Regions from separate parts of the Paraburkholderia sp. Cy-641 genome, predicted to be linked through region 2. Evidence: riboswitches for the same ligand, from Rfam matches in the RefSeq annotation. Region 2 holds a riboswitch; the other holds the start of a gene.
What was found. A riboswitch is a leader RNA that binds a small molecule or an ion and turns the genes downstream of it on or off. The one in region 2 is predicted to bind manganese.

Region 1 (14,885 bases), on a different contig from region 2:
GACTGCGGCGCGGCGCGCGTGTGAGCAACGCGGGCAGCAGCCACAGCACCGAAGCGAACGCGGTCGTAATGCCGGCCATCGCGAAGCATGCGATCTGCTTGAGCGCGGGAAACGGCACCCACATCAGGATCGCGTAGCCGAGCAGGCTCGTCGTCAACGCGACCGTCAGCGCGGGGCGCACCGTGCGTGCGCCGAGCCGCGCATCCCAGGCGCGCCCCGCGCCGAGATAGACGACGAAGTACTGGATCGAATAATCGACCGCCTCGCCGATCAGGCTCGCGCCGAACACAAGCGTCAGCAGATGCAGCTTGCCGAAGACCAGCAGCGTGGCCGCGAGCGCGCAGACGATGCCAAGCGCCGTCGAGACGAAGCCGAGCAGCAGCAGACGCGGCGAGCGGAATACCCACATCAGCAGCAGCGCGATCCCGCACAGCGAGGCGATGCCGATCAGATGCACCTCGCGCTCGGATGCGCTGCGCGCGGCCTCGGCGTAGAACACGGCACCCGTGCGCGCAACCGTGACGTCGGGGAAAGTCTGCCGCAGCGTGCTTTCGGCGTCGGCGAGCGCCGCGTGGACCGCGCGCTGCGTTTTCGTTTCGTAGGCGGAGCCCGGCAGCGTCGCGACGATCAGCACGCTCGTCGTGTCACCCTGCGCGTCGTGCCGATGCGATACGAGCAGGTTGTCCTCGACTTCGAGATTCGACGTCGCGAGCGGCAGATTGCCGAGCCAGCGTTCGAGCCAGCCGAACGGATCGTCGGCGAGTTGCGTGTTAAGACCGGCTTGCAGCGGGCTGTAGAGGCGCTGCGCGAGCTGGTCGCGCAAGGTCGCAGCGACGGCGGACGTGTGCGTCGATGCCGATGCCGATGCCGATGTCGATGTCGATGTCGATGTCGATGTCGATGTCGCCGACGGTACTCCGCCCGCGAGCGCCGCGCGATCGGCCGGCGCGAGCAGACCGAAACGATACGGCATATAAAGCGCCGCGATCTGCGACAGATCGAACGGGGGCAATTCGGCCGTCACCGAGGCGAACGCCGCGCTCTTTTGCAACGATGCGCCCAGTTGCTTCGCCGCTGCTTTCGCGTGCGCGTCGTCGCGGCTCGTGACGAGCAGCACCGTGCGATCGCCGAGCGCGCTCGCGAGCGTATCGACCGCTTTTTCGGCGACCGGGTCCGCCTCGGTCGCGGGCAGCAGCGCGAGCAGATTGGTTTCGAGCGGCGCCGGTCCCGCGAAGCGCCAGCCGCAATACAGGGCCGCCAGCAGCGCGAGCACGAGCCATGCGGCGCGCACGCCCCATGCCTGTTTCGCGGACCGCTGCTGCAGCATGTCCATCACGGCGCTCCGAACAGATTGCGCTCGGCCGCGGTCGGTGCGTCGACGGTCACGCTCTTCGCGAACTCGAGCTTCGTCACGTCGCCGTTCGCGAGCCTGATGCGCAGGCTTTGCAGATAGTCGCCGCCCGCCATGTCGAGCCCCTTGATCGATTGCGCGAGCTGCGGCTGGTTTGGCGTGAGCCGCATGCGCCACTGCGCGGCGCTACCCTCGGCGGCCACGTCGAACTGCGAGTACAGCGCGGACAGATCGCCGCCAAGCATCGCGCGCATCATCTTCGAGACCTGCGCGACGCCGCGTGCGCCCTGTGCGCTGTGCGTGGTCACGCGTTGGCCTTCGGCGTCGAGTTGCGCGACGCCCGCATCGGTGATGACGTAGGTGGCTTTGTAGGGCGTGTCGATCTGCCAGATCACGCCGCGCTCGCGGAAAAACAGCAACGTGCCGCTGCTGACGAGCGGCTGCTTCATCGCGGCGAGCGTTTGGGTCTGCGTGAATTGCGCGCGCACGCCTTTGGCCTGGGCGAGATGCGAGGCGATCTGCGAGACGAGCGCAGGGTTGTTGGCGGTTGCGGGTGTCGTTGCGGTTGTCGTATTCGCGGTGGCAGTGGCATTTGCACCGGCATTTGCGTTTGCAGCGGCGGCATGCACCGGTGTTGCCGGCCATGCGATCGCGCACGTCACAGCCATTGCGCCCGACACCCAGAACGAGGCCGCAAACGCCGGCCGCCGATTCATTGCCCCTTCCATCGGCTTCCTCATCATTCCCCTCATCGCCCCCATACACGCTCCAGTTTTTCGAACACGACCGGCGGCGACACGAACTGCAATTCCTGGGTCGCGGCATCGACGGCGACCTGAATCGTATAGCCCTTCGTCAGGCGCGTGCCCGATGCGCAATCGACGATTTCATAGCCTATTTTCAGGCGGTTTTCGTATTCGAGCAGTTGCGCGCGCACGTCGAGCGTCTGCCCGTAGACGGCGGGCCGCACATACTTCAGATGCGCCTCGACGATCGGCCACAGATAGCCCGACGCCTGCATCTCGCGATAGTCGTAGTCGAATGCGCGCAGCAGCGCGGCACGGCCCATCTCGAAGTACTTCAGATAATTGCCGTGCCAGCATACGTTCATCGCGTCGACGTCGTGAAACGGCACTTCGACCGTCGCGCTCGCGCTCAGCGTTTTCGGCGTTCCGCTCATGCGTCGCGTCCTTTGCGTTGGCGGGATGAATCCGCCGTGGTCCGATAGCCGTCGAGCAGTTCGCACGCGCCGATGCACGCGGTCAATGCCCGCAGTTCGCCTTCCAGCGCGCGGTCTTCATCGACGAAGGGCGATTGCGCGCTCACTGCGTCGATGAACTCGCGCAGCGGCACCGGCACCGGCGTCGCGGCATCGATGCGCAAGCGCAGCTTCACGGCCTGCACGGTCGCGAGCGTGTGCGCGGCGGCCACCTGTTCGGTCAATTCGAGCACGCGCAAACAGTCGCGCGCGGCGATCGTGCCCATGCTGACCTTGTCCTGATTGTGCGCCTCGGTCGAGCGCGAGAACACGCTCGCGGGCATCGTGTGCTTGAGCGCTTCGGCGGTCCACGCGGACGACGAAATCTGCACGGCCTTGAAGCCATGATTGATCGCCGCGCGCGCGGGCGCGGCGCCCGACAGATTGCGCGGCAGGCCGTTGTTGAAATTCACGTCGACGAGCAGCGCGAGCTGCCGGTCCATCAGATCGGCGAGATTGGCGACCGCCACCTTCAACGCATCCATCGCGAACGCGATATGGCCGCCGTAGAAGTTGCCGCCGTGCAGCACGCGTTCGTTGTCGGGGTCGATCAGCGGATTGTCGTTCGCGCTGTTCAGCTCGTTTTCGACGTCGCGGCGCACCCATGTCAGCGCATCGCGCGCCACGCCGATCACATGCGGCGCGCAGCGAATCGAATAACGATCCTGCAGACGATGCCCGGGCGTATCGTCGCGGCCCGCGAGATCGTCGCGAATCCAGGCGGCCGCTTCGGCCTGGCCCAAGTGCGGCTTCGCCTCGAACAGCAGCGCGTCGAAATGCGCGGCGCGGCCGTCGAGCGCGACGGTCGACAGCGCGGTCAGACGCGCGGCGAGCCGCGTCAGATGATCGGCGCGCGCAAACGCGAGACACGCGAGCCCCGTCATCACGGCCGTGCCGTTCATCAGCGCGAGCCCTTCCTTCGGCGCGAGCGTGAGCGGCGCGGCGCCGAGTTCGGCCCACACGCCGCGCGCCTCGCGCGACGCGCCCGCGAACCGCACCTCGCGTTCGCCCACGAGCGCCGCCGCCACGTACGAGAGCGGCGTCAGATCGCCGCTCGCGCCGACCGACCCTTCGGACGGAATGCGCGGCAACACGCGGTGATTGATCAGGTCGGCGAGACGTTCGAGCAGCACGGGCCGCACGCCGGAAAAACCATACGCGAGCGAGTTCAGGCGCGCCGCGATCACCGCGAGCGTTTGCGCGTCGTCGAGATACGCGCCCATGCCGCAGCCGTGATAGCGCGTCAGTTGCAACGGCAACGCTTCGACGAGTTCCATCGGCACGTCGACCACGCAGGCATCGCCGTAACCGGTGTTGACGCCGTAGACGGTCGCGCCTTGCGCCAGATGGCGGCGCAGAAAATCCGCGCCGCGCTCGATGCGCGCACGCCACGCGGGATCGGCGCTCAACGCGACCGGTGCGCGGTGCCGCGCGATCGCGACGACCTCTTCGATCGTCAGGCGACGGCCGCCGATCACGATCGCCTCGGCGCTTGTGCGCGGAACGGTGTGCGGGTCGACGTGCATATCGATGCGCGGGTTCATCTGCGCATGCCGATCCGGGTCCACGTTCGTACCCGCGCCGGCCTCGTGCGCCGTACTCAGATCATGTTCGGCCATTTGCGCCTCGCCTCGGGCTCGCCCAGAAATCGAAGAAATTGAACCATTGATAAGGAGCCTTGCGGCAATAGTGTTCGAGACGCAGCGCATAGCGTTGCGCCCATGCAGCCAGATGCTGCGCGCGTTCGCGGCGCGGCAGCTCGATGCGCTCGGCGAACGGCTCGAAGTACATGCGATAGCCGTCGCGCTCTTTCAGACAGAAGAACAGATACACCGGACAGCCGAGCGCATGCGCGAGCACGTACGGCCCTTGCGCGAACGGTGCGCTCGCGCCGAGGAATTGCGCGTCGGTGGTGCGGCCCGCTTCGCGCGCGGGCACGCGGTCGCCGACGATCACGAGCAGCTCGCCCGCCTCGATGCGCTGCTGCATCAGCACGGCGGTCTCGGGACCGAAATCGCCGACTTCGAGCAGATGCCGCGCGAAGTCGCGATTGGCCGACGCGAGCACCTCGTTGAAACGCCGCGCGTGTTCGGTATAGACCACCGCCGTGACTTTCGCGTGTGCGCCGCGCACGGCAAGCGCGCGCGTCATCTCGAGATTGCCGAGATGCGCGCCGATCACGAGCGCGCCCTTGCCGCTCGCGATCAATGCTTCGAATGCCGAAGGATCGTCGAACCTGACGTCGGCCGCGTCGACGCGGCCGCTCCACGCGGCGAGCTTGTCGAAGCCCGACTGCGCGAACGCGAGCATGTGCCGATAGGCGGACAGCCAGCCCGGCTGCGGCGTGTCGGTATCGGCATCGGCGGACGATGCGGCCGCGCTCAGATGCCTGAAGTAGTTGGCCGACGCCTTGCGCGCGGCACGGCCCGTCAGCAGGAAATACGCGACGATCGGATGCAGCCAGAGCGCGGTGAAGCGGCGGCCGAACAGCTTGCAGCTCAGCGCGAGCAGACTCATGCCGAGATGGCTGCCGCGTTCGGCGATGCGCCACCAGGCTTCGGGGGCGGCGGCTTGCGCGGGTTCGTCCGCGGGTTTGCGTGGCGGGTTGCCGATGGGTTGGCCCGCCGCGTCACGCGCGGTGTTGGCGGTGTTGGCGGTGTCCGCGGCGTTGGCGGCAACTTTATCCGCCGCTTTGCCGTTCGCTTCCCCATCAGCCTCATCGACCAGCACACCACGGCGCGGCATCACCTTGTGCGCGAGCAGCATCGGCAAACGCCACAGCATGCCGAACACGAGCCGCGTATGGCTGCGGCTGATGCGCACGTTGTCCCACAACACGTCGAAATGCGACACGCCATCGGCGGCGTAAGTGACGCGCGTTGGAATCGAGCGGAATGCCGCGCGCCGCCAGTAGAGGCGCACGAGAATCTCGATGTCGAAGTCCATGCGCGTCGGCAGTCGCACACTGTCGATCAGTTCGCAGGCGAGCGCGAGCGGATAGAGGCGAAAGCCGCACATCGAGTCGCGAATCGTCAGCGACAGCGTTTCGATCCACACCCATACGTGCGTCAGATAGCGGCCATAGAGACGCGCCTTCGGCACGCTGTCGTCATAGACCGGGCGGCCGAGAATCACGGCGCCCGGCGCGGTGCGCGCCGCGTCGATGAAGCGCGGCACGTCGGCGGCATCGTGCTGGCCGTCGGCGTCGATCTGCAAGGCGTGCGTGTAGCCTGCCGCGCGCGCGGCCCGCAAGCCCGCCATCACCGCCGCGCCCTTGCCGCCGTTGTGCGGCAGACGCAGCAGCGTAAGCCGCTCCGCGTACTGCCGCGCGAGCACGGCGAGCACCTGTTGGGTCGGCTCGTCGCTGCCGTCATCGACGACGAAGATCGGCAGGCCATGCACCGCGAGATGCGCGACGGTCGCGCCGATCGCGTCCTTGTGGTTATAGATCGGAATGACGATGCAGGCCGCGATGCCCATCACGCATCCTCCCGATGCACGAGCACGCCCGCTGCGCATTCGCGGCCGTCGAGCCGGTAGGCGAACTGCACGCGCCGGCGCGCGGCGTCGTGCGTCAGCGTGAGCCCGAGCACCGCGCCCGGCGGGACCGGCGCCATGAACTTCAGACGCTCGACCGAGGCAAGCGCGCGCACCTTCGGCCAATGCCCGGCCGCAAGCCGCACGGCCCAGTCGATCTGCACGACGCCCGGCAGAATCGGCAGGCCCGGAAAGTGGCCGGCGAAATGCACGAGCGTGGGCGGCACGCGCAGTTCGTAGTGCAGCGTGTCGCCGCTGCGCGTTTCGGCGAGCACTTCCATGCCCTCGGCGCGCGGCTCGAACGCGGCCGCCACCGCGCTCGCGGGCAGCTTGCCGCGCGCATCGAACGGCAGGCTCACGCGAAAACGCCAGTGACGCGGCAGCACGACCGCATCGAAATAATCGGCAAGATGACGGCGCAGCGTTTTCGCGAACGCCACCCGGCCTTCCTCGCGCAAGGCCGCGCCGCCCGCCTCGCTCAACGCGACCACCGCGCCGACCCGTTCGCGCGAGGCGCCTTCGAGCGGCACGAGCGCCGCCTGCGCCACGTACGGATGCAGCGCGAGACGCGCTTCCAGTTCCGGCAGCGAGACCCGCTTGCCGCCGAGCTTCAGCACACGGTCGAGACGGCCTTGCAGACGGAAACGGCCATCGGCGTCGAAGGCAACGCGGTCGCCGGTGCGATGCCAGCCATCGTGATCGAGATGCGGCGAGCGCACGCACAGCGCGCCGTCGTCGTCGCGCCGCACCTCGGCGCCCGCGACCGGCTGCCACGCGTCGCCGTGATCCTGACGACGCCACGCGATCCCGCCGGTTTCGGTGCTGCCGTAGATTTCGAGCGGCGCCGCGCCGTAGGCGGACGCATAGTGCTGCGCGGCGTCGGCCGCGAGCGGGCCGCCCGAGGAGAAGAACGCGCGCGGCGCCGGGGTCAGCGCGACAAAGCCCGGCAACGCGGGCCAGCGCGACAATTGTGCGGGCGTCGAGACGAGCGCGGTCGCGCCGCACTGCGCGATGCGTTCCTGCAATTGCAGCGGCTCCGTGCCGATTGCTCGGTCGAACGCGCGGCCGGCCGCGAGCGGCCACAGCACGCGAAACAGCAGCCCGTAGATGTGATGATGCGGCACGCTCGCGAGCATCGTCGCGTCGCCGAGCAACGCGCCCCACTGCTGTTCGAGCGTCTGCACTTCGGCGTTGAACTGCGCGAGCGTCTTGCGGATCGGCTTCGGCGTGCCGCTGCTGCCGGATGTGTAGAGCGTGAGCGGCGCATGCGGATCGATCGGGCTGGCAGCATGCGTCGCGGCAGCATGAGTCGCGTCGCGCGCGGCGAACGGCGGCAGATCGGCGTCCGTCAGCATGAAGTTGTAGGCGTCCGCGAGATCGGCCAGATAGCCCGGCGTCGCGTTGGCCGGGATCACCGGCTCCTTGCCGCATGCGAAAAGCGCGAACAACGCGCAGGAGAAATCGAACGGGTCGTCGATGCACAGGGCGCAGCGCGGCGCCGCATGGGTCTCGGCAAGCGCGATCAGTGCCGCGACGCGCGCGCGAAACGCCGCGCGGTCGATGAGCGTCGCGCCGTCGCGGCACACCGGCGTATCGAGCGCGTCGGGCGTATCGGGCGCACTCGACGCGACGGCCGGAAGCAGATCGTGCAGCGCGATCATGCGGCCTCCGAACCCGCTCGCGCGGCGCGCGGCAACACGACGAGATAACGCCAGACGATCTCGCCGGCGAGCAGCAGGCCGATCAGCCCATAGGCAATCGCGCCGTTATAGAGCGACCAGTTCGCGCGGCTCCAGTACAGCGCCGTATACGCCGAAAACGCGCCGTTGGCGACGAAAAACGCACACCATACCTGGGTCACGCGCCGCGTATAGCGCACCGCGTCGGCCGGCAGGTTCGGATTGCCGAGCCGCGCGAATTTTTCGATCATCGAGGGCCCGCGCGCGAGCGTCGCGCCGAACGCGACGAGCAGCCCGAGATTGACGAGCGACGGATAGAGGCGCAGCAACAGCTCGCTGTCGGTCACGACGATCGCCGCCGACGCGCAGGTGAGCAGCACGAGCACGCCCCAGTCGAGCGCGGAAAGCTGCCGCAGCGACAGCGCGAGCGGACCGCCGCCGGCCCAGCGCTGCAGCCACAGGATCGCGAGCAGCATGAAGCCGACGAGCCGTGGCGTGTCCCAATGCCATGCGCACAGGATCAGCACCGGATACGCGAGCATCAGCAGCCCCCGCACGACGGCCCTGCTCCAGTGAGTCCGCGTACCGGGCGCGCCGGCCGCGGCGGACAACGACGGCGCCGTCTGCGATCGCGAGCGCGCGGCGGGCATCAGCCTTGCGCCGCGAGCAGCGACTCGACCGCGCCGATCACGTCGCCGACGGTGCGCACCGACTTGAATTCCTCGGGCTTGATACGGCGGCCGGTCATTTCCTGCAGCTTGATCGCGAGATCGACGGCGTCGATGCTGTCGAGATCGAGGTCTTCGAACAGATGCGCCTCGGGCGTCACGCGCTCGGGCTCGATCGCGAAGTTCTCCTTGAAGATCGCGCGGATGCGCTCAAGAATCTCAGTCTCGGTCACGGTTCATTCCCCTTTCCTGGTGGTTTCGTTCGCAGCCTGCGACGCTTCGCGCTGACTCTCGACGAGCGCGGCGAGCGTGCTGATCGAGCGGAAGTGTTCGCGCGTGCGTTCGTCGTTCGCCGCGATGGTTAGTTGGTATTGTTTGCGCAGCACGATGCCGATTTCGAGCGCGTCGATCGAATCGAGACCGATGCCGTCGGTGTCGAACAACGGGGCATCGTCGTCGATATCGGCGGGGCTCAGGTCTTCGAGATCGAGCGCTTCGATCAGAAGCTTTTTAATTTCCAGTTTTAAAGAATCCATAATCGAACAGGTGCTGGGTCATGTGGGCTTCGACGGCGCGCGTCACGCTGCGCGCCGCGAGGGCCGGGGTCGCGTCGTGCGCGGCAAGTTCGCCGACGCCGAGCGGCGCGAGCACGTTCACGCGCATCCGGAAAGCGCGCGCCGGCACGTCGTACCAGCGCATCTGCCGCGTGAACGCGGGCGGGTCGCAATCCATCAGCACCGGCACGATCGGCGCGCCGGCCTTCAGCGCCATATGCGCGAAGCCGCGCGAAAACGCGTGCAGCCGGTTCGGCGCAGGGCTGCGCGTGCCCTCGGGAAACACGATCATCGTGTAGCCGGCCGCAAGCTGGCGCGCACCCGCTTCGACGAGTTCGGTGGCGTCCGCGTTGCTCACGTATTCGGCCGCGTGCACGATGCCCCAGAAACACGGATTGCGCCAGTGCGCGTTCTTCACGACGCAACACGCGCGCGGCGTGAGCGAGAGCAGCACCATCACGTCGAGATAGGTCGGATGATTGGCGACGACGACGGCCGGGCCGCCCGCGCGCAGCGCGGCCGCGCCCGACACGTCGAGCTCCATCACGCCGACGCCGCGCAGCACCGCGACGAGCGCGCGGAAAAACCAGTGAATCACAGCGGTCACGGCGCGCTGCCGCGACGCGCGATGCGGCCACAGCCACGCGAGCGGAAACACGAGCACCGAAAACAGCATGCCGCAGAGGCCGAACACGACGAAGGCCATGCCGGTCGCGCCAAGACGCCACAGATAATCAAGCCGCGCGGTCATGCCATCTCCAGTGCCAGAGGGCGCCGGCCCGCTCCCAGCACGCGGGCTGCCCGGTTTCGAGGCAGTGCAGCAGCGCCTGGCTCTGGGTGGGAAAGCGGGTTGCGGCGGTGTCGGCGGCGAGGGTGTTCGGGTTGGCGGGCGGGTTGTTAGCGGCGGCAGCGGCTTCGGCGGCAGCGTTGCCCGGGTTGGCGCCCAGGTTACTGGCCAGGTTAACGGCCAGATTAGCGGTGGCCGCAGTTACGTTGGCCGCGGCGCCGTCAACCGGCGCGGACCGCGAGCCGGCCGCGCGGGACAGCGAGCATACGATGTGCCCGGCCGCCGCCGTGTCGTCGAGCAGCAGCGCGAGCGCGCCGCCCTGTACTTCGTCTTCGATCGTGCCGTAAGCGCGATCGGCCGGTTCGTCGGCGTAGACGAGCAGCACCGGAGAGTCGGGTTGCGTCGCGTATTGGGCATACGCTTCGAGCAGCGCATAGCCGAGCGTTTGCGCGCCGGCCGACACCGCGCTCGCGGCCGAGCGGTCGCCGCGCGCAATGCCGAAGACGCCGGTCATCGCATTGAGCACCGACAGGCTGAACGCGGTCGGCGAAACCGGTTCGCCGGCGCTGATGCTGCGCAGGATGTCGGTGGTGCGCCGCAATTCCCCGTGCCGCGACGCGAAAACCACGCGCACCGGCTCGCGCGCGACACAATCGTGCGCAACCTTGAGCGCGGCTTTGGACAGCGTGCTGAGACGCCGCCGCACGATCGGCTCGATAAAGCCGATATCGGGTGCGGCAGATGCGGTAGCCGGCCAGCTAGACCAGCGACCGACCGGAATGGTCCAGTGCAGATCGGGCATACGGTGTTCGCGCGTAGAAACGGGAAAAGGCTCAAGCGCCTGACGGAATATACAGCCGTCACAGCGTGTGGCGCCGCGCGGATCGGGATGTTTTCAGCCGGGATCGACCAATCTTCTTAGGGGGAATTCAGCGAATTATCGGCAATTGGCCCCGATTATTTAGGCGCCTTTGTCAATGGGTCTGCGAGATTTGGCTCAGGCTCCTTTTGTCGCCGGAATCATACTGAATATTCTGGATTAAATCAGCCAGGAAAGACGTATCCATCTGTATCCGAGCCTTAAAACAACAAACTGTCAGACGAATTGACAAAAATGGCCGGAACGCTGCGGCGGGCCCGCCGGGAAGGCTTGCGCGCGGGGCCGGCGGCAATTTTCGGGGTGGCGGGAGAGACGGGAGCGGCGCCCTGCTTTCCGAAAATCGTTTGCGGCCTTTCCTGGCAATTGTTGCAAACCGCCGCAGCCGGCGCCGTATGCGCGGCGCGGCATCCGCGCAACATCCGTGCAATATCAGACCGGTATCGGCCCGATATCCGCGGTAAACGCACCGCCGGCTCTGTTATACTCCGGCCCTCATTGGGGAGTAGCCGCCTCGCAGCACGTCCGCACCGCGTTTCGCCGGTGCGTCGCACGTGCGGTTCGCGAGGGCGCCTGTCAACAGACTTGGCCGTCACGGCCATGGCAGCCGCAGCCTCTGGCCTGGCGAGACCGATGATCCACACGCGCCGCAACAGGGCCCGGCGTGTCGTGGGTCGTCGCTCGTTCATGATTCGGCCCGAGGAATCCCTTCAAAGTGAATCAAGCCTTCCTTATTTCGACCGGTGCGGTCGCGCTCGCCGAAATCGGCGACAAGACGCAACTGCTCTCGCTCGTGCTCGCCGCCCGCTACCGCAAACCCGTGCCGATCATTCTCGGCGTGCTCGTCGCGACGCTGATCAATCACGCGGGCGCCGGCGCGCTCGGCGCGTGGCTCGGCTCGATGCTCACGCCGGCCATCATGCGCTGGGCGCTCGCCGCCTCGTTCATCGGCATGGGCTTGTGGATTCTCGTGCCCGACAAGCTCGACGACGAGGAAGCCAACACCAACCGCACGCACTTCGGCGTGTTCGGCGCGACGGTGGTCACGTTCTTCATCGCGGAAATGGGCGACAAGACGCAGATCGCGACGGTCGCCCTCGCCGCGCGCTTTCACGATTTCTTCAGCGTGGTGGCCGGCACGACGCTCGGCATGATGATCGCCAACGTGCCGGCGATTCTGCTCGGCGACCGCTTCGCGCATCGTCTGCCGACGAAGCTCGTGCACGGCATCGCGGCGGTGATGTTCGTCGTGCTCGGGGCGATGGCGCTGCTCGGGGTGGGGGTTTAGGCGGCAAAGCGAACGGCCCGGCGGATCACGCCTGCCGGGCCGTTTTTGCGTGGTTTTGCATGGTGCGCCGGGTGCCGACGTACCGCGCGAGCGCGGCTTACTGCCCTGGCTTGGTGGCCGATGAGCCCGAGGTGCCCGACGCCGCCGCCGGCGCCGCAGCCGGCATCGACACCTCTGTCACCGCCATGCCGCCGTTGCCGACCGGAATCTTCACCGTATGCACGGCGCCGTTGCCGAGCGGAAAATCGGCGAGCGCGCTGCGCGCGAGATACGGCATCGCCCTGACCAGCGACGACTCGCCGCCGAAATTACGCGCGCTCACGTTGTAGACCTCCTTGCCGCTCGCGCGCTCGGTCATCCGGATGCCGAGCAGATGCGTGAAAACCGGGTAGCTCTGATTCACGTAAGCGGTCGGGAACGGTCCCCACGGCCCCCACGGATCGAACGGCCGGCCCCAGTACGGACCGGGCCACGGGTTGTAATAGACCGGTTCCGCGACGGTCACGATGTCCGAGCGAATGCCGTAGGCGAGTTCGACCAGATAGCGCGCCTCGTTGCGAGGAACCTCGCGGAACGACTGCGCGGCCAGTTCGTTCGCGACGATCCGCTCGTACGCGGTCAGCTCCAGATTGTTCTGCTGATCCTCGTGTCGCGTGAACGCATAGGTGCGGATCGCGTCGCTGCCGCTCCACGCGGAGAACGCCGTGACCTGGGTCGTCACATAGGTCGTGCAGCCGGCGAGCAGCAACGTCAGTGCCGCGAACAGCAGCATGATGCGGCGCGTCCATCGATCGGTGTTCATGGTCTACCTCGTGATGCGTCTGAAGTGCTGCAATTAAAACCGTGGATCGAGCGCGATTATTCCGTGCCGGTGGCGCGCTTCTTCGCGTGACCTCTTCGCGCGACCTGATCCGCCGAAGCGGATCGATGCCGGCCCGAGGCGCGGAACCCGCCGCCACGCGTTCACGGACCACACTGACCGCACGGACTGCCGCCGCGCGCAGCGCCCGATAATACGCTGACCTCGCCGGCCGGCAAAAGGTTCTTCCCGGCCAAGGCGCAACGAAGCCGGCGGCCCGCTATCGACGCCCGGCCAGGCCGCACAGTCAGGTCGTACCGCCAGGCTTCGAAGCTCGCCCCCGCATCGTTCCGCACAATCACCCGAGGCTTTGTACAATGGCTCGACCAAGCCCGGCTCGCGCGCCCTGCGCGCGCCTGACCGCTCGAGTCCACCACCACAGAACGCCATGGCCGATACCGCAACGCCCAATGTGATCCGCCGCGCCGATTACGCGCCGCCCGCCTTCCTGATCGACACCGTCGCGCTCGAATTCGATCTGGTCCCCGAACGCACGGTCGTGAGGAATACGATGCGCGTGCGCCGCAACCCGGACGCAGCGCGCGCCGCGCATCTCGAACTGATGGGCGAGCAGCTCGAATTCGTCGGCGCCGAACTCGACGGCCAGCCGTTTTCCCATGCGCATCCGCACGAGCATGGCCTCGTGCTCGACGACGTGCCGGACAGCTTCGAGCTGACGCTGACCAGTATCTGCAATCCCGCGGACAACACCACGCTGTCGGGCCTGTACGTCTCGAGCGGCAACTTCTTCACGCAGTGCGAGGCCGAGGGCTTTCGCCGCATCACCTACTTCCTCGATCGCCCCGACGTGATGGCGAGCTTCACGGTCACACTGCGCGCGAGCAAGGCCGACTATCCGGTGCTGCTGTCGAACGGCAATCTGCTCGAAGCAGGCGAGTTGCCCGACGGCCGCCATTTCGCGCGCTGGGAAGACCCGTTCAAAAAGCCGAGCTACCTGTTCGCGCTCGTCGCGGGCAAGCTCGTCGCGCTCGAAGAACGCGTCAAGACCGGCTCGGGCAAGGAAAAGCTGCTGCAGGTGTGGGTCGAACCGCACGATCTCGACAAGACCCGTCACGCGATGGACTCGCTGATCCACTCGATCCAATGGGACGAGGCGCGCTTCGGGCTCGAACTCGATCTGGACCGCTTCATGATCGTCGCGGTCAGCGACTTCAACATGGGCGCGATGGAGAACAAGGGGCTCAACATCTTCAACACGAAGTACGTGCTCGCGAACCCCGAAACCGCCACCGACACCGACTTCGCGAACATCGAGGCGGTGGTCGGCCACGAATACTTCCACAACTGGACCGGCAACCGCGTGACCTGCCGCGACTGGTTCCAGCTGAGCCTGAAGGAAGGGCTCACCGTGTTCCGCGACCAGGAGTTCTCGGCCGACATGGCGGGCGGCCAGACGGGCAGCAGCGACGAAGCCGCGCGCGCGACCAAGCGCATCGAGGACGTGCGCGTGCTGCGCCAGATGCAGTTCGCCGAGGACGCGGGCCCGATGGCGCATCCGGTGCGCCCGGAGAGCTACGTCGAGATCAACAACTTCTACACGATGACCGTCTACGAGAAAGGCTCGGAAGTCGTGCGGATGTATCAGACGCTGTTCGGCCGCGACGGTTTCCGCAAGGGCATGGACCTGTACTTCGCGCGCCACGACGGCCAGGCCGTGACCTGCGACGACTTCCGCCACGCGCTCGCCGACGCGAACGGCCGCGACCTCGCGCAGTTCGAGCGCTGGTATAGCCAGGCCGGCACGCCGCGCGTATCGGCGCGCACCCGCTACGACGCCGCGCAGCAGCGCTACAGCGTGACGCTCAGGCAAGGTTACGGCGACGCCGCGCCGGCCGCGCGCGAAACGCAGAAGGGACCGCTGCTGATTCCGCTCGCGCTCGGCCTGATCGGCGCGGACGGCCATGATCTGCCGCTGCGGCTCGACGGCGAGGCGCAGGCGGCGGCATCGACCACGCGCGTACTCGAATTCACGCAGACCGAGCAGACCTTCACGTTCGTCGACGTCG
Region 2 (14,885 bases):
CTGATACGCTTGCGGCACATATTCGCGCAGCGGCGCGCCGAGCCCACCGCACAGCGCGACCGGCAGGCTCGCCGAAGCGTCCAGCGCGGCAATCATCTTGCCCACCTCGGCACCGGCCTCGTTGAGCAGCCGGGCCGCGAACGGATGCGTGCGATGGGCGATCGCGATGGGCGCGAGCCGCGCATACGCCGTCTGATTGGCCGCGCAGAGCCACACGACGAGGCTGTCGCGATCCCGCACGCCTGTGTGAACGAGCAGCGCCTGCGCAAGATCGTCGAGCGGCACGCGGCCGTCGAGCGCCTGCTGCGCATGGACGATGAGCCGCACGCCGAGCCACGCGCCGCTCGCCTCATCGCCCGACGGGAAGCCATAGCCGCTCGCCATGCGAAACTCGCCGTCGCTCGCAAGCGATGCCGCAACGCTGCCTGTGCCGAGCGCCACGATCACGCCAGGCGCGCCGTCGTGCGCGCCGAGCAGGGTCGTATAGGCGTCGCTCTCGACGGCAAGGCCAACGAGCTTCGGCGCCTGCGCATGGAACTCGGCGAGCCAGTCGCGATTGTTGACGCCCGCGAGGCCGCAACCGAGTACACAGCGCGACCAGTCCAACGCCATGCCCGCACGTGCGAACGCTTCGCCGCAAGCGCTCTGAATGGACTGCCACGCGCCCGCGATGCCGAGCCCGAGGCCCGACGGACCACCTGTTGCTTGTGCCAGTTCGCGGCCCTGCGCGTCTCCGAGCACGACGCGCGTGCCGGTACCGCCGCCGTCGACGCCAATCAGAAAGAAGTCGTGATTCATCGAATCGAATGAGTATCGTGGGTGAATAACGCGTAGCGTGGCAGGTCGGCTCCAATCTCGCAATTGGCCGAACGGCTAGCTTGCGGAGTGTCCCGCTTCGGCTATGCTGGCGAACGACATGACCGCACGGGAGCGCGACAGTGACACAGCGATGCAACTGGGTATCGAGCGAAGCGCTCGCACAGTACCACGATGCCGAATGGGGCGTGCCCTCGCGTGACGACCCGCACCTGTTCGAGATGCTCGTGCTCGAAGGCGCGCAGGCCGGTTTGTCGTGGTCGACAATACTCAATAAGCGGGCTGGTTATCGCCGCGCCTTCGCCGGCTTCGACATCGATAAGGTCGCGCGCTTCACGCCGAAACACGTCGACACACTCGTCGCCGACGAAAGCATCGTGCGTCATCGCGGCAAGATCGAGGTGGCCATTCAGAACGCGCGCGCCGTGCAGCAGATTCAGGCCGAGCACGGCTCGCTCGCGAACTTCGTATGGTCTTTCGTCGACGACACGCCGATCCAGAACGAATGGGAGTCGTACAAGCATGCGCCCGCGTCGACAGACGTGTCGGACGCATTGAGCAAGGCGTTGAAACGCTATGGCTGCAAGTTCGTCGGCTCGACGATCTGCTATGCGTTCATGCAGGCGGTCGGCATGGTGAACGACCACGAGACGACCTGTATGTGTCGCGCACGATGCGCGGCGCTCGGCAAAAAGGTGCGCAAGCGCAAGGCGGATTGAAACAGCGTTGATCGATCCTGCGTGCTGAAAAAAGCGCTCCTGACGCAAAATCCAGGCATCAATAAACGCCGGCATTCATCCCAATCCGCAACCGGCTATGCCCGGCTCTCGCAAACAAGCACCCAAAAGCAAAACGGCGATGTGGCTTCTTTCGAAGCTCACACCGCCGTTCGGCCTGTGGAAAAGCGTGCTTAGTGCAGCTTTTTCGGCAGCATCTGGCTGCGCAGACGCTTGTGCAGGCGCTTGACCGCAGCAGCCTTCTTGCGCTTACGTGCCGTGGTCGGCTTTTCGTATGCCTGGCGCTCACGCAGTTCAGCGATCAGGCCATTCTTTTCGATTGCGCGACGAAAGCGGCGAATTGCCACTTCGAACGGCTCGTTTTCCTTCAGAAGAATCGTCGTCATGTAATTCCTAACTCAATCACTAGATACGGGTTTAATTGCATGGCGGTTACCTCAGGCAACCACTCACGCGCCGGCCCTCCGGTCGCTTCGATTCATGGCCAGTAACAGGCAAACGCGAGGCAGAAACACAACCCCGGCCAAACCACGAATAATGAAGCGAGAGGCAAGCGGCCACGGAGGCCGGAAAAGAGAGGTGGGGAGTTCACCGCGGAACGCGGACAGACGTATTGCAAAAGCCGCGTCTGTTGCCGTTTCGCCAACCTTTCATCAATGAAAAAACACTGACGAAACAGGCAAAGATCTCAATTCACTCCCGATGATATCAGGAAACCTTCCATCCTACCAGGGGTTTAGCGATTGCGCCAGGCTTTTCCCCAGCGCTGGCGCAACAAGCCCGACCGCCGCTCCGCGTCGGCCTCGCAGCCCGCTTTGCCCGTCCCATCGGGTGCTCGCCGCGTCCAGTTCGCGGATATCGCCGGCACTCAGCGCGAGCTCGACGGCATTTGCGAAACTTTTTAGCTGTTCGACCGAGGTCGCGCTCGCAATTGGGGCAGCAACGCTCTGGCGGACGATCGACCAGACAAGTGCGATCGCGGCCGGCGTGCTGCCATGCCGCTCGGCGACGCGATCGAGCGCGCGGAGAATCGAACGTCACGCGCCTGGCGCCAAACCGGCGGACAAGCCGGTCGCCCAAGGCACTCGATACGCGCGTCCGCGAGAACGCGGCGAACGCAGACAGCTCAAAACCCGGCGCGACGCACCGGCATCAGACCGGCGTCAGAATTGCGCGACGCGCTGATACTGCCCCGCATGACCGGCCGCCTGCATCGCCGCCCGATATTCGGCACTGAGCTCGTTCTGCGCCAGGCGCGCCTCCGCGGCGATCCGCTCGTCGATTGCCTGAACCGCCTTGAGCACATCGAGCGCGGCGCCCGCCTGCTGCGCGGAGAGCGACATGATAAGCGGCGAGCGCTCGCTCGCAAGCTGCGCCGCCCGCTCCCATTCGGCGACGGCCACCGCCTGCTCGATGGACTTGGTGAGTTGCCAGATGCGATCGATCGGCGCCGCGAGTTCCATGTCGTATCTCCCTGTTCCGCTCAGTTCTTGTTGGTGGCCAGCGCGCCGGCGCTGTTCGTGCCGCCGAAGAGCTGCGTCAGATATTGCGAGTTGTTGTTCGTCGTCGCCAACAGCGAGTTGAGCGCCGTGAACTGCGCGGTGTACATACTGGTGAGTTGCGTCTGATAGGTCGACAGCGACGTCTGTTGCGTCCCGAGGCTCGTCAGGTCGGCATTGAGCGCGTTGGTGCGCGACGTGATGATCCCGGTGGTCGATAGATAGCCGGTGATGTTGGTGTTCAGCTGTTGCGCGACGCCGTTGGTGGAATTGAACAGCGTCGCCACGGTCGCCTGATTGCTCTGCAGCGCATTGTTCAGCTTGGTGCTGTCGACCGAGAGCGAGCCGTCCGCGCCCAGCGTAATGCCGATCGAAGCGAGGTTCGTCGTCGTGCCGTTGCTTTTCACGCCCGTCGCGACGATCGAGGCGAGCTGATTCTGCACCATGTTCAGCGTCGTGTCGCCGAGCAGCACGCCTTGCGACGTCGAACCCGCGGTGTACGAGGTCAGCGTGCCCATCGTCGTGACGAGCGTGTTGTACAGCGTGACGAACTGATTGATCGCATTGGCCTGCGAGGTGGTGTCCTGGGCGACTGTTACCGTCTGCGGCGAAGAGCCGGTCGTATCGACCGAAGCGGCCGACAGGTTCAGCGTGATGCCTGAAAGTGCGGACGTCACGCTGTTCGTCGAACTGGTGACGCCCGTGCCGTCGATCGTGAAATAGGCGTCCTGGGCGGCCGTCGTCTGGGTCCAGGAAGCGGTGCTGGTGACGCCGGTCGACGAACCGTCGTTGAGGGTCGACTGATTGGCCTTGAGCTGCGCGCCGGTCGCGCTCGCGTTGCCGGCCAGCGACGTGCCCTTGTTGCTCGACACGGCGAGATTGTTCAGCGGATCGCTCGAATTCGAATCGGTGATCTGGACGCTGATGGCATTCGCGGAGCCGGCGGATGCCGCGTGCAGCACGAGGTGCGCGCCGTCCGCGCCGTTCACGACAGTCGCCGTGACGCCGGGATTGTTGCTCGCGCCGTTGATGGCCGCGGCGATGCCGGAAACCGTGCTGTTGGTGCTGTCGAGCGAGATCGTCGTGCTCGCGCCGCCGACCGACAGCGTCATCGTGCTCGGGCCCGAAGCGAGCGCCTTGGTCCCGTCATAGCCCGTCGATGTCAGCACCTGCGCCGTCGCCACCTGAGCCACGTCGAGCGAATACGAACCGGCCACCGCACCGGCTCCCGCCGAGGCCGTGATGCCGTTGCCACTGGCCGTTGCCGTGAAGTCGTTGACGGTCGAGCCGTTCGAGAGCGAGGTGAGGCCGGCCTGCAGCGCGGAAAGCGCGGCGGAGAGCGTGCCGTACGCGGAGATTTCCGTGTTGTCCTGGGTTGTCTGCGCGCTCAGCGTCGCGGCCTGGCCGGCGATCTTGGCGTTGACGAGCGCGGTCACGAGCGAGCTCACGTCCATCGACGAATTGCCGGTCGAGCCGCTGATAACCGACTGCGCGGCTTCCTGCACCGCGGCATTGGCTGCCGCGGTCGTGGCGGCGGCGGTGGCGGCGGCAGTGCTGGAGATCGAACTTGCGGTCGAGGATACGGTGGACATGGACAGGCTCCGTGTTTCGGCGATGCCGTGTGAATCGATTCAGATCTGAGAAATGGCAATCGGGAGGCAAGCCTCCCGACCGGTTTGCGTGCCGCGCACCGGATACGGCGGCGGGGCGCGGAACGCATGCTGCGTAAAGCGTGTTACTGCAGGAGCTTCAGAATCTGCTGCGGCTGCGAGTTCGCTTGCGCCAGCACCGAGATGCCCGCTTGCTGCAGCACTTGCGCCTTGCTCAGCGCAGCCGTTTCCTGCGCGAAGTCGGCGTCCTGGATTTGCGACTGGGCCGACGACAGATCGGTCGACTGGGCTTGCTGCGTCGTGCTGATTGCCGTGAAGCGGTTTTGCGCGGCGCCGAGCGTAGCCTGCATGTTGTTGACCGTGTTCAGTGCGTCGTCGATCGATTCGATCGCCTTGTTGGCGCCCGCGACGGTGCTGACGTCGATCTGGTCGACGGTTTGCGTCGTGGCGGTCGAACTGGCCGTCCACGGGTTCGCCGTCTGCGTGATGCCGGTGCCGAGCGTCGCGCCCACGGTTCCTGCCGTGCCGCCCGTGGGGGCCGTATAGGCGAGACCGGTGGCACCGAGGATCGCCGCGCCTGCCGTGGTGCCGCCCGTGATCTGGTTGCCGTTCTGATCCCAGAACGTCAGACCCTGGTTACCGTCCGACTTCACCGTGATCGACGTGATATCCGTGGACGACGGGGTCGTCGCGTCCGCGCCGGTCGTCGCGCTGATGTCGAGACCGGTGATCGTGCCGAGCGTCGCGCCAGCGGTCTGAGGCTTGGCGTTGGCGCCATTGATTGCAACCATCTGGGTGGCCGCATCGAGCGAGCCGCCGGCAGTGATCGACAACGAGCCGGTGGTGGCGCTGACGGTGAAAGCCTGGGTGGTTGCGGCGGTCGGATCGAACGAAAGCGCGTTGCCGTTCTGGTCCGTGTACGTGAAGCCGCCCTTGCCGTCCGACAGCACGTTCAACTGCGTGATTTCCGTGCCCGTCGACGTGCCGGCCGCCCAGGCACCACCGTTCGAGTCGAGAGAAACAGCCAGCGACGCGACCGTATCGCCCGCCTGCACCGCACCACCGCCGAGCGATGCCGCCGACACGTTTTGCGAGAGGTTCAGGCTGATCGTCTGACCGACGTTCGCGCCGACCTGGAACGACACGCTGCCGAGCGAACCGTTCAGCACGTTCATGCCGTTGTACGTCGTTTGCGAAGCGATCCGGTTCACTTCCTGAATCTGCTGCGCGACTTCCTGTTGCAGCGCTGCGCGGTCGGTATCGGTCATGCCGCCGTTGGAGGCTTCCGTTGCGAGGTCGCGGATGCGCTGCAGGCTGCTCGTCAGCGACGACAGGCCGCTCGATGCGGTTTGCACCATCGAAACGCCGTCGTTCGAGTTCGACACACCTTGCGTCAGACCGTTGATCTGGGTCTGCATGATGTTCGAGATGGCGAGGCCGGCTGCGTCGTCCGCTGCGCTGTTGATGCGCTTGCCCGACGACAGACGCGTAATTGCTTGCGAGAGTGCGCTACCCGAGTTGGTCAGGTTCTGCTGCGCGACCAGCGAGTTGATGTTGCTGTTAATTCCGAGCATGAAAATTCTCCTGTTGGGGCCGTCAGCCCGTTACATGCCGTATAGACCAAGGCATCAGCGAACGAGGCAACTGCTGTTCGTTTGCCGCCCGCCTTGTTTGGGGTATCGGCCCACTCAGGAAAAACTTTATGGAATAACCCGCATATTCGTCGCTCCGCCCCGGCTGAAGCGCCGGTAAACCGGGGCGGCAGGCGATTCGCCGGCACAGGCCTCAAGTCCGTCGGAATCCTGCCGATAACACAGCGGCAAGCCCGCTTTGCCGCGCCTAGCGCGTCAACGTTACCGTCAGATACACGGCATACAGCACCCCGCACACGAGCAGCGCGCCGACCCGCAAGCCCCGCTCGCGTACGTTGATACGCAGCCACGCGGCCGCGGCCAGCGTAATCACGACGCCCGTCACCACTTCGATACGCGGCGTCCACGGCGTCAGCAGAATGCCGATCGCGGGCAGCAGCGTCCCCTGGAACACCATCGCGCCGGTGATGTTGCCCAACGCGAGCGTGTCCTTGCCACGCCGCACCCAGAGGATGCTGTTGACCTTCTCGGGCAATTCGGTGGCGATCGGAATGATCAGCAGCGACAGCAGCAGGGGCGATACGCCGAGCGCCGCCGACACGCCCCGCACACCGTGGATGAAGCCCTCCGCGCCCCACACCAGCAACGCGACCGCGAGCGCGAGTTGCAGCGCGATCGTCGCGAGATTGGTCGGCACGCCGATGCGCGCGAGCATCATCCTGCCGGGCGCTTCGGTGCCGTGTCCCGCCTCGACGAGCCCGCCCGATGCGCGGAACGTCATCACCACATAGGTGACGTACACGCCGACCAGCGCGACGCTGAAGAGCGCGCGCACGATGATCTGCTCGTGCGGCACGTACATCGCCACGGCCGCGAGCAGGAACGCGCAGAGGAAATAGTTGAGGTCGCGCGTGAAGCCGGTGCGCTCGGGCGTGATCCAGCCCTTGACGCCGCGCATGCGCAGGATCGCGAGCGTCATCAGAAACGTCGACAGCGTGGAGAGCATCAGCGGTGCGCCGAGAATCGCGCCGACGCCGATCTCCTGATTGACCGAGCTGCCGGCCTGGCTTCCCGCAATCGCGAGCAGCGGCACGAGCGTTTCGGGCAGCGCGGTGCCGACCGCCGCGAATAGCGAACCGGTCACGCCTTCGGAGATTTTCAGACGTTCGCCGAGATGTTCCAGCGCATTGGTGAAGAGTTCGGCCGCCACCAGAATGACGACCAGCATGCAGGCGAGTTCGAGGAACAGACCGGTCATGCGTGGCTCCCCGGCTGTGCGCGAAAAGCGCGGCCGCTCACCGGATCAACCGGGCAATAAGCGAAGGCAAAAACACGCGGGGAGACTGACGATGGGCGACGGTGATTCACAGGGCAAACTCCGCGGTCGGACGTAGATGACGAACCCATGACGCACCGCCGCCCGTCCGACCGGAACGAGGCAGTGCGTCAATGGTCTCGCCAAACCGACCCGGTCGAACGCGCCATGACCCGCAGGCCAAGTATGTTGACGCGCTCTCCTTCAAAGAATGAAGGAAGGCTACTCCCCAGTGACCGAAGGATTCTAATGGGGCGGGCGGCTTTCAACAAGCTTGTTGAAACGCGAACCACGTACGCTCCGCTCGAACCCTCGCACCCGGCATCGTCCGATAACACGCGGTTGCGCTCAGAGCTGATAGAGCGCCCGCCAACCATCCATGCTGAAGACGTCGAATCCGGCTTGCCTGCCGCATTCCGCTCAGCTATGTTTTACCCGTACCTATCTGGACGTTCACCGTGACCGAGACGACCCCGACGCCGGCATTCCTGAAGTTTTATGTTCCTGAAGAACCGGGGACAGCGAAACTCGCTCGTACGTCTGAGGATATCGAGCGGTTCCAATCGCTGATTCAGTACGCGGAGTCTGCCGAGACGATCAGCGAGAAGAAGTTCAGGTGGCTTGAAAAAGCGACGACGCCATGGCTCGCGCAGCAATTGGGCGTCTATGCAGAGCACCTGGAGGTCAATGGTCAGGCAATGCTTGCGGCACGCGTCGCGTGGCTCGGTGTTCTTGCTGCAAAGTGGGTTCGAGACGACGCGAAATACTATTTGGCCAATCTGCTCACTGCCGGCAACATGTGGCTAAAACTCGGCGCAGAAGCCACCGACGACACCACCGATGCCGCCATCGATGCCGCGCGAGGTTTTTTCGAGGTCATTCTGAATCTCGCCGCTTATGAACAACGAAAGGAACGGCTCGGCGCGCACGTGGGTATGGCGAGCTACTACGGACTGATCGAGGACTACGTCGGCGCGGCGTTTCACGTCGACCGATATCTTCCCTACATTGACGAGATCGTTCCAAAGCAGCAACACGAAACCGTGTATGGCCAGGCCGCGCGTATCTATGGAAAAGTCCAGGACGTACCGGGATTGTTATTCTGCTGCGAGAGATTAGGCAAACCACTCCCGCCCGCGTCGCAATTGTCCGCTCAGCCGCTGGACGCCGTGCTGATGACTGTCGCGCGCCTGCATAGCCTGGGCAGCAGCTCAACCGCTTTTCGCATCATGTCCGAATTCAAATCAAGAAACAGGAGCGCATAACATGACTCAGCAAACCGTGAAGTTTGGCATACAGCTTCCCGTCGACATGGGACAGGACGTTGCCGAAGTTGCACGAGAGCTTTCCGAAAACTGCCAGGTAAGCTACCGGCTGCCCGAGCCAGACAGCGAGTCCGCCAAAGACGAACTCTCCTTCGATCCGATATCGGGCGCGGCCATCGGCTGGATACTCCTGAAGGTGGTGGGTGCCGCCGCGCAAGGCATCGCCGCAAAACTGATCATCGAGATTGTTTGCAAGCGATATATGGGGCGCTCAAAGGAGTCGAAGGTCGTTCCAATCCGATTTTCCGACGGCACGATTTTCGAGCTGAATACGGACGATCCCGAGTCCACCGAACAGCTTCGCAAGATCCTCGCGGAAAAGGCCGATCGTTGAACGCCCTGTATGGCAGTGATGGCTTCGCCAAGGCTCTGACCGACAGCCTGGCCATCTACATCGACTTCGATCGACTTGGACTCGAGTCAACCCCGGCGGCCGTTTCCCAAGCTGTCCAGCGGCTGTTGGGTTTGCACGGCCCAGACGAGACGCTGCGATCGGAATCCCGATTCAATGAAGCGGCTCGCGACTATTTCGAGCACTTCAAAAAGATCGACCCCAGCGACAGAACGGTGGGGATCTTTCTCGCCTATCTGTCATGTTTTTTTCATGAGGCTAGACACTCGCACGATCTGATGTCGACGATCGTAGGCCAGCGCATCTTGCGGCAGTACTTCGTGCATTACAAGAATGTGCCGAAACTGCAACGAAAGCTAAAAGACTGGCAAAGCAGGAATGCATCGCAACCTATTCCGCTGCCCTTGTCCAGGCATGCGCCGTCCATGAACGGAATAGATCAGGACGTGCTGGAATTCGTGTCGAAGTATACGGAACTGGATTCTTTGCTGGATAAGGCCGGCGTAGTCGGTAGCGGAGTGTATTCGTGGGTCGGCGTGAAGCATTTGCTCGAGGCGAGTGCCGTCCTCGTTCAGCTCGAAGTCGTGTACGACCTGTTTGGGGGCGAAGCATATGAAATTCTCTGGAAACTGATACATGGCGGCCCGAACGCGAGAACCTACACGTGGCTGATCAATGGTGTCGCCGAGGATTTGCTGCTGACGGGAAAATTCGCCGGCCGCCATGGAGCCGGCTCCGTGATGAACTATCTTCTTTGGGTTGCGCTGCAGGGAAACGCTAGAACAGTAGAGGGAAAGGAAGTCGAAGTTTCGGCGGGCGCATTGTATTTTGCGTTAATCGAACACGTCTTGCGCAATGGAAGCGGGACCATCGACGTCGCCGAGGCACATCAACATGCCGCGTCTTTTTTGGCGGAGTGGGGCTTCCATGATCTCAACAGCATGCTGGACGGATTCCATCAGAGGGCGAGTCAGCGACTGGAGAGAAGCTTAACCAATATTACCGTTGCTACGGATCACCTGTTCAACGTTGTGGAGACACAGCTATTGGATAGTTTTCTTCCGTTCTGTCATTCGATTCTGGCCGACCCCGAGGCTTATTTTTCCGGGCGAAGGTACACAACCTCTTTGATATCCGGGGAATTGCCGGGTATCCCCATCTACTTTAAAGCGAATGGCGAGGTGTTTCAGTCGTTTACGCCGGGAGAGAAGCCGATAAGCCGCGAAAGCGCCGAGAACATGATTGCGTTTTCGAGCATGATCCGGCTTCTTGTGAATGGGCGCCGTTCGGCCGGCTTACCGTTTGTCGAGGATACGTGCTTCGAGGCGCTGACTGCGGATGCGGGGTTGGTTTTTTCTGATCGGTTGTTTGAGGGGTTTTGAACCCGGCTGGGATCGAAAAAATCGGCGGGAGGCGCGTCAGATAAGGCACTGACAGGAGGCCACCTTTTGTGGGTACGCCCTGGAGGGTAGCAATCTTGTCGCCACAATTTTTTGCTACAAATTATTACGGCACGCCCTCGCTAGTAATCCGCCTTGGGTGGCCCATCACGCATGAACAAGCTGCACGACGAGCCGGTTTAAGTCTCCAAGGACAGATATCGTGATTAAAGCGCAACGTGCCTTTACGCAATGGAATGGACGTTCGTGGCGCTATGCTCGAACCTCTATGGCTTCACCGCACCTTTGGCAGGTTTGGCAACAGTCTTTGAGTTTGATATATAACGGGCGTCGCTAAGAGGTGATTGATAATAGTCTTCATCCAAAAACCTAAGGACTCGCTTCAACTCAGCGCGAGTTTCGGGGAAAATAATCGTAGTCTTTCCATCCACCTCTTGCGTCTTGATTTCGATGTCAAAGCTAACAGCAACTTTCGCGATTTGATCGGCGGGCGTCTTGTCCAAAATACCAGATTGGCGGATCAAACCAATTTTTCGACGGGTCCATGCATCGCATGTGTCGAGAAATGCTTTTTGGGCTTCCGGCGGCTTTTCTGCAATTCGACAAAATTCCTTAACATCAGCATCGGTCGCCTCCTTGAAATAGTTTGAAACGTCAAAAATCGTCCTAACGAAGTGAAAACTAGAAAATAGTAATTTTGCGCCGTCAAGAACAGCTGTCAGCTTGTTATCAAGGGTAAGGCCCGTCCCATCAAATTTTGTGAACTTATCCTTACTATGGATGATTGAAAAACCCTTCGGACTGATAATTCGCCGTCGATCAAAAGCTTGGGCCAACACTCGGGTTTTACCCTGATCCGAATATCCCGAAAATACTGCATGGACGTGCTCCAACCCGCCATTCTCTATGCTCAACTCGGGATAACCCAGCGGATCAGCAATTGCCGCCCCCAACTTGTCAATATCATCAAAATCCTCAATGTACAACAGCTCATGCTCCTCGGGACGATATTTACCATCGAATTTATAGTAATCATCGGTTTCGACACCATTGAAAAATTTCTCTTCCTGCCCTATAAATAACTCGGTTATTGACTTTTGCAATTCCTGGGTGACCGAAACTCTCATCACGCGAGACTCATTAATATCAGTCAGGACGAACAAATTCAAAAAATTCTCGGGCACGGCTAACTCCTGTCTAGTATTAAATATTCTGTTAGCTGAACGGCTGTCTTAACGCTTTTCACGTTAACTATTTTTCTCTTTGTGACAAGCAAAAATGAAATCCCATTTTCAGAATCCACCTCATAGAAGTGATAACCGAATATTCCAAGCAAAGGATTTACTTGAATTGAATGAGTGCCCCAAATCACAAAAGCCAATAAAGCTATAAAAATTAATATTGCCGTCGGCTCTAACGTCACTGTTTTTGCGAAAAACAGAGGTAAAACGTATGCCACAAAAAACCCGATAACGTCCTTATCTGCCGACTTCGCCTTCTTTATCGTAATAGGCACCGTTTCCAAGTGTGTCTTTGCCAAGTTCACAATCCCTATGCATGATCCGCCAAGAACAATGGCTACAGCGAGTATAACGAGTCCCCATGGCCAAAACCCTTGCTTGAGAGAGATCACATAGCTCAACGAAAAGCACACAGGTGCGAGAGCCGTAGCGATGAAGTAAGTTTTGACGATTTTTCCGAACATAGCTCTCCCACGGTTTTCGCACTGTATAAAAACACAGTACTAGATCGTGCCCAGAAGTGCAATCACCACCGACATCACAAATCAGTCAACAATCACCAAGGGTTAACCCTTGCCCCGGTATCGCAGAAGCGTGGTAATTATTCCTCAAACCACTTTGACCGTATCGAAAAATACACTCGATCTTTTTGCCAGAGCGAGTCAATCGCGAAATCGTCCCGTTGGTGACTATTGCGATCCTGAGTAATGCCGCCAAACGAACGGGCGTCTCTTCCATACTGGAAGGCCCAGCATGAACGCAACCAGAACGTCGCCCCAGAAAAGACCAAGAAGCTCCGCTGCGGGGTAACGCCTGTGAACAACGACTGAGCGACACGCTCGATGCAGCGATCCGTCGACGAAGTCCAAGCGAAGTAGCGCAGCTTGAAATTGTCATAGCCTGCCACCGCCACAGGCTCGGTTATGGCTCTTGACACTAACTATCGCGACACCAAGATCCGCGAAGTACAATGCTCCTCGTAATACCAATAAGAAATTAACGAGGACCGCATGGAAAATCCTATAGAAGATTTTGCGAAGGAACGGGGCATCAAATATTTAATGCACTTCACGAGGCTGGAAAACCTCGGCTCGATTGAGCAGCGAGGGCTCATCACTCGCGATGTGCTGGTGACCGAAGGTAATGTTGGTGCATTAAATGACAAAGAGCGCCACGACCATACTGACGCAGTGTGTCTGTCGATCGGTTTTCCCAATTACAAAATGTTCTGGGGTCTTCGCCAAGACAACAAGGACACGGACTGGGTTGTCGTTGCTGTCGATGCGTCCGCACTCTGGCAACTCCCATGCGCGTTCTGCGCAGCAAACGCCGCGAGCGGCCATATCTCTGCCATTCCGATTGAACGACGGCAGGCCGTTGAAGCGTTCCGCAGCATGTATGCTGATTATGAAACGAAAGTTCGTGCTCAATTAGGAATCAAGGACTGCTACCCCACCAATCCTCAGGCCGAAGTATTGATGCTGAAAGGCGTTCCTCGCAGCTATATTCCCGGTGTGTGGGTGCCGAGTACTACAATGCAAGGCTCGGTCAAGGCCCTACATCCGGGTTTGCAGGTCGCGCTCGGGCCCAACCTTTTCAAGGCCCGTCCCGACTACGCTCACTGGAAATGAAACGTATAACTCATGGCTGAACGTCCAATATTCACTCCAACGCTAAGCGGGCCACTGCTCGTCTCGACGCATCACGTCGAATTTCAGTGGTCACCAGGCATGGCAAAGAGTCAAGCACAAAAATCCATTGATTCGCTGCATGAGCAGGCAAAGAAGCAACTGCACGTAAACAGCGTTTTGGAAATATCCAGCAAATCACGAGACGATGCCGGTGTACGCCTCAGTGCCTTCAACCTGATGATAAAGACTGTTCGCTATGAACAAGAATTCAGTCTCGAGTGCGCATATCAGGCCAGTAAGGTTTTCGAGCGTGGCGGCCCATTCAAGGATCTGCTTAAGGTCAAATCAATCGATGCTAAGCGCGACCCACGACTCAACCAGCATGGTCGGCTGGTCAAATTCCAATTCTTCGGCACAGATTGGCCGCTAGAGCCGCGCACTGCCTTCTACGACTGGCTCTACATTAACGCACTACACAAGAAGCCCGAGCTTGCCGAGGTCGTACTGACGTACCATGCATTTTCGGACATCGCGTTTAACCCGGAGCGCTCCATCAATTGCCAAGCCTACGCTGCAGCTCTCTATGTGTCGTTGCATACGCGTGGTTTGCTTACTGATGAGGTACTTCGGAATCAGGACGAATATCTCAGCGTGATCAATACCGGTGCAGTCAGCAACGCGCACGAGAACACCGTACGCAACCATCCTCTTCGCTTCGAGTAATTATCTAGGCTTGATGCCCTCACTGTCCCGCAGTTCCCCTCCCCTCGTCGACGTATTTGGAGACGCTGATAGTCTGCAATCAGTCTCGGGGCATACGTATCAACGTCGACCTATGAAAGTCCGAGACGCATATCGTCGCGGCGCGCTTACGATGGTGGCTTGCGGGGTACGACTGTCATTCGTTGCATAACGATCCCGCAACGCTTGCTTTGCTATACCACGCTCAGTTTGGCTTTGCTCTTACCACGAGTGGACCCGCCGCCCTCGATGCTGTGATAGTTGGTGAGGCGAAACAAAAGGTTGTCGAATTCCGCAACCGGTAGCGACAATGCGCTCGAGATCGAGTGCTTCGTCATACCATCGGCACGCAGCATCTGCATAACCTTGTCCCAAACAACCGAGGTTTCACGTTCAACGGAGTATGGTTCAGATTGCCGAAAATGCTGCGATATCTGAATCGCGAAGTTACGGTACTGCCAATCAGTGGTAATGCCAAGGCGATGCAATCGATAATTCAGAGCGGCGACCGATACTCGCCATCGCCTTTTGGCTTCCACAATCTGATTTATTGCGTTGACACGAGGAAGCCTTGCTTTCAAATCTCCCTCTGGCATCAGAAATGCCGAGGCAAATTGGTTAGCCTC

Region 1: another riboswitch for manganese. It lies ahead of F3J20_RS01495 (TMEM165/GDT1 family protein); the one in region 2 lies ahead of F3J20_RS26980 (sodium:calcium antiporter).

What each region holds. Positions count from the first base shown of each region.
Region 1 covers NZ_VWWM01000002.1:22,052-36,936, forward strand. The annotation lists gene F3J20_RS01435 (MMPL family transporter) at 1-1,333, opposite strand, end outside; gene F3J20_RS01440 (outer membrane lipoprotein carrier protein LolA) at 1,333-2,067, opposite strand; gene F3J20_RS01445 (thioesterase family protein) at 2,100-2,531, opposite strand; gene F3J20_RS01450 (aromatic amino acid ammonia-lyase) at 2,528-4,135, opposite strand; gene F3J20_RS31970 (glycosyltransferase family 2 protein) at 4,215-6,089, opposite strand; gene F3J20_RS01465 (AMP-binding protein) at 6,089-7,807, opposite strand; gene F3J20_RS01470 (hypothetical protein) at 7,804-8,475, opposite strand; gene F3J20_RS01475 (acyl carrier protein) at 8,475-8,726, opposite strand; gene F3J20_RS01480 (phosphopantetheine-binding protein) at 8,730-9,029, opposite strand; gene F3J20_RS01485 (1-acyl-sn-glycerol-3-phosphate acyltransferase) at 9,004-9,798, opposite strand; gene F3J20_RS01490 (beta-ketoacyl synthase chain length factor) at 9,782-10,636, opposite strand; yybP-ykoY riboswitch at 11,200-11,414, shown strand; gene F3J20_RS01495 (TMEM165/GDT1 family protein) at 11,427-11,999, shown strand; gene F3J20_RS01500 (DUF4136 domain-containing protein) at 12,097-12,801, opposite strand; gene pepN (aminopeptidase N) at 13,247-14,885, shown strand, end outside.
Region 2 covers NZ_VWWM01000065.1:11,148-26,032, reverse strand. The annotation lists gene F3J20_RS27015 (BadF/BadG/BcrA/BcrD ATPase family protein) at 1-798, opposite strand, end outside; gene F3J20_RS27010 (DNA-3-methyladenine glycosylase I) at 939-1,535, shown strand; gene rpsU (30S ribosomal protein S21) at 1,727-1,939, opposite strand; partial or broken gene F3J20_RS32280 (aldo/keto reductase) at 2,387-2,584, opposite strand; gene fliT (flagellar protein FliT) at 2,717-3,016, opposite strand; gene fliD (flagellar filament capping protein FliD) at 3,037-4,644, opposite strand; gene F3J20_RS26985 (flagellin) at 4,788-6,236, opposite strand; gene F3J20_RS26980 (sodium:calcium antiporter) at 6,502-7,512, opposite strand; yybP-ykoY riboswitch at 7,637-7,812, opposite strand; gene F3J20_RS26975 (hypothetical protein) at 8,028-8,834, shown strand; gene F3J20_RS26970 (hypothetical protein) at 8,836-9,228, shown strand; gene F3J20_RS26965 (hypothetical protein) at 9,225-10,628, shown strand; gene F3J20_RS26960 (DUF4868 domain-containing protein) at 10,913-11,830, opposite strand; gene F3J20_RS26955 (hypothetical protein) at 11,833-12,351, opposite strand; gene F3J20_RS26950 (DarT ssDNA thymidine ADP-ribosyltransferase family protein) at 12,898-13,518, shown strand; gene F3J20_RS26945 (hypothetical protein) at 13,531-14,241, shown strand; gene F3J20_RS26940 (XRE family transcriptional regulator) at 14,454-14,885, opposite strand, start outside.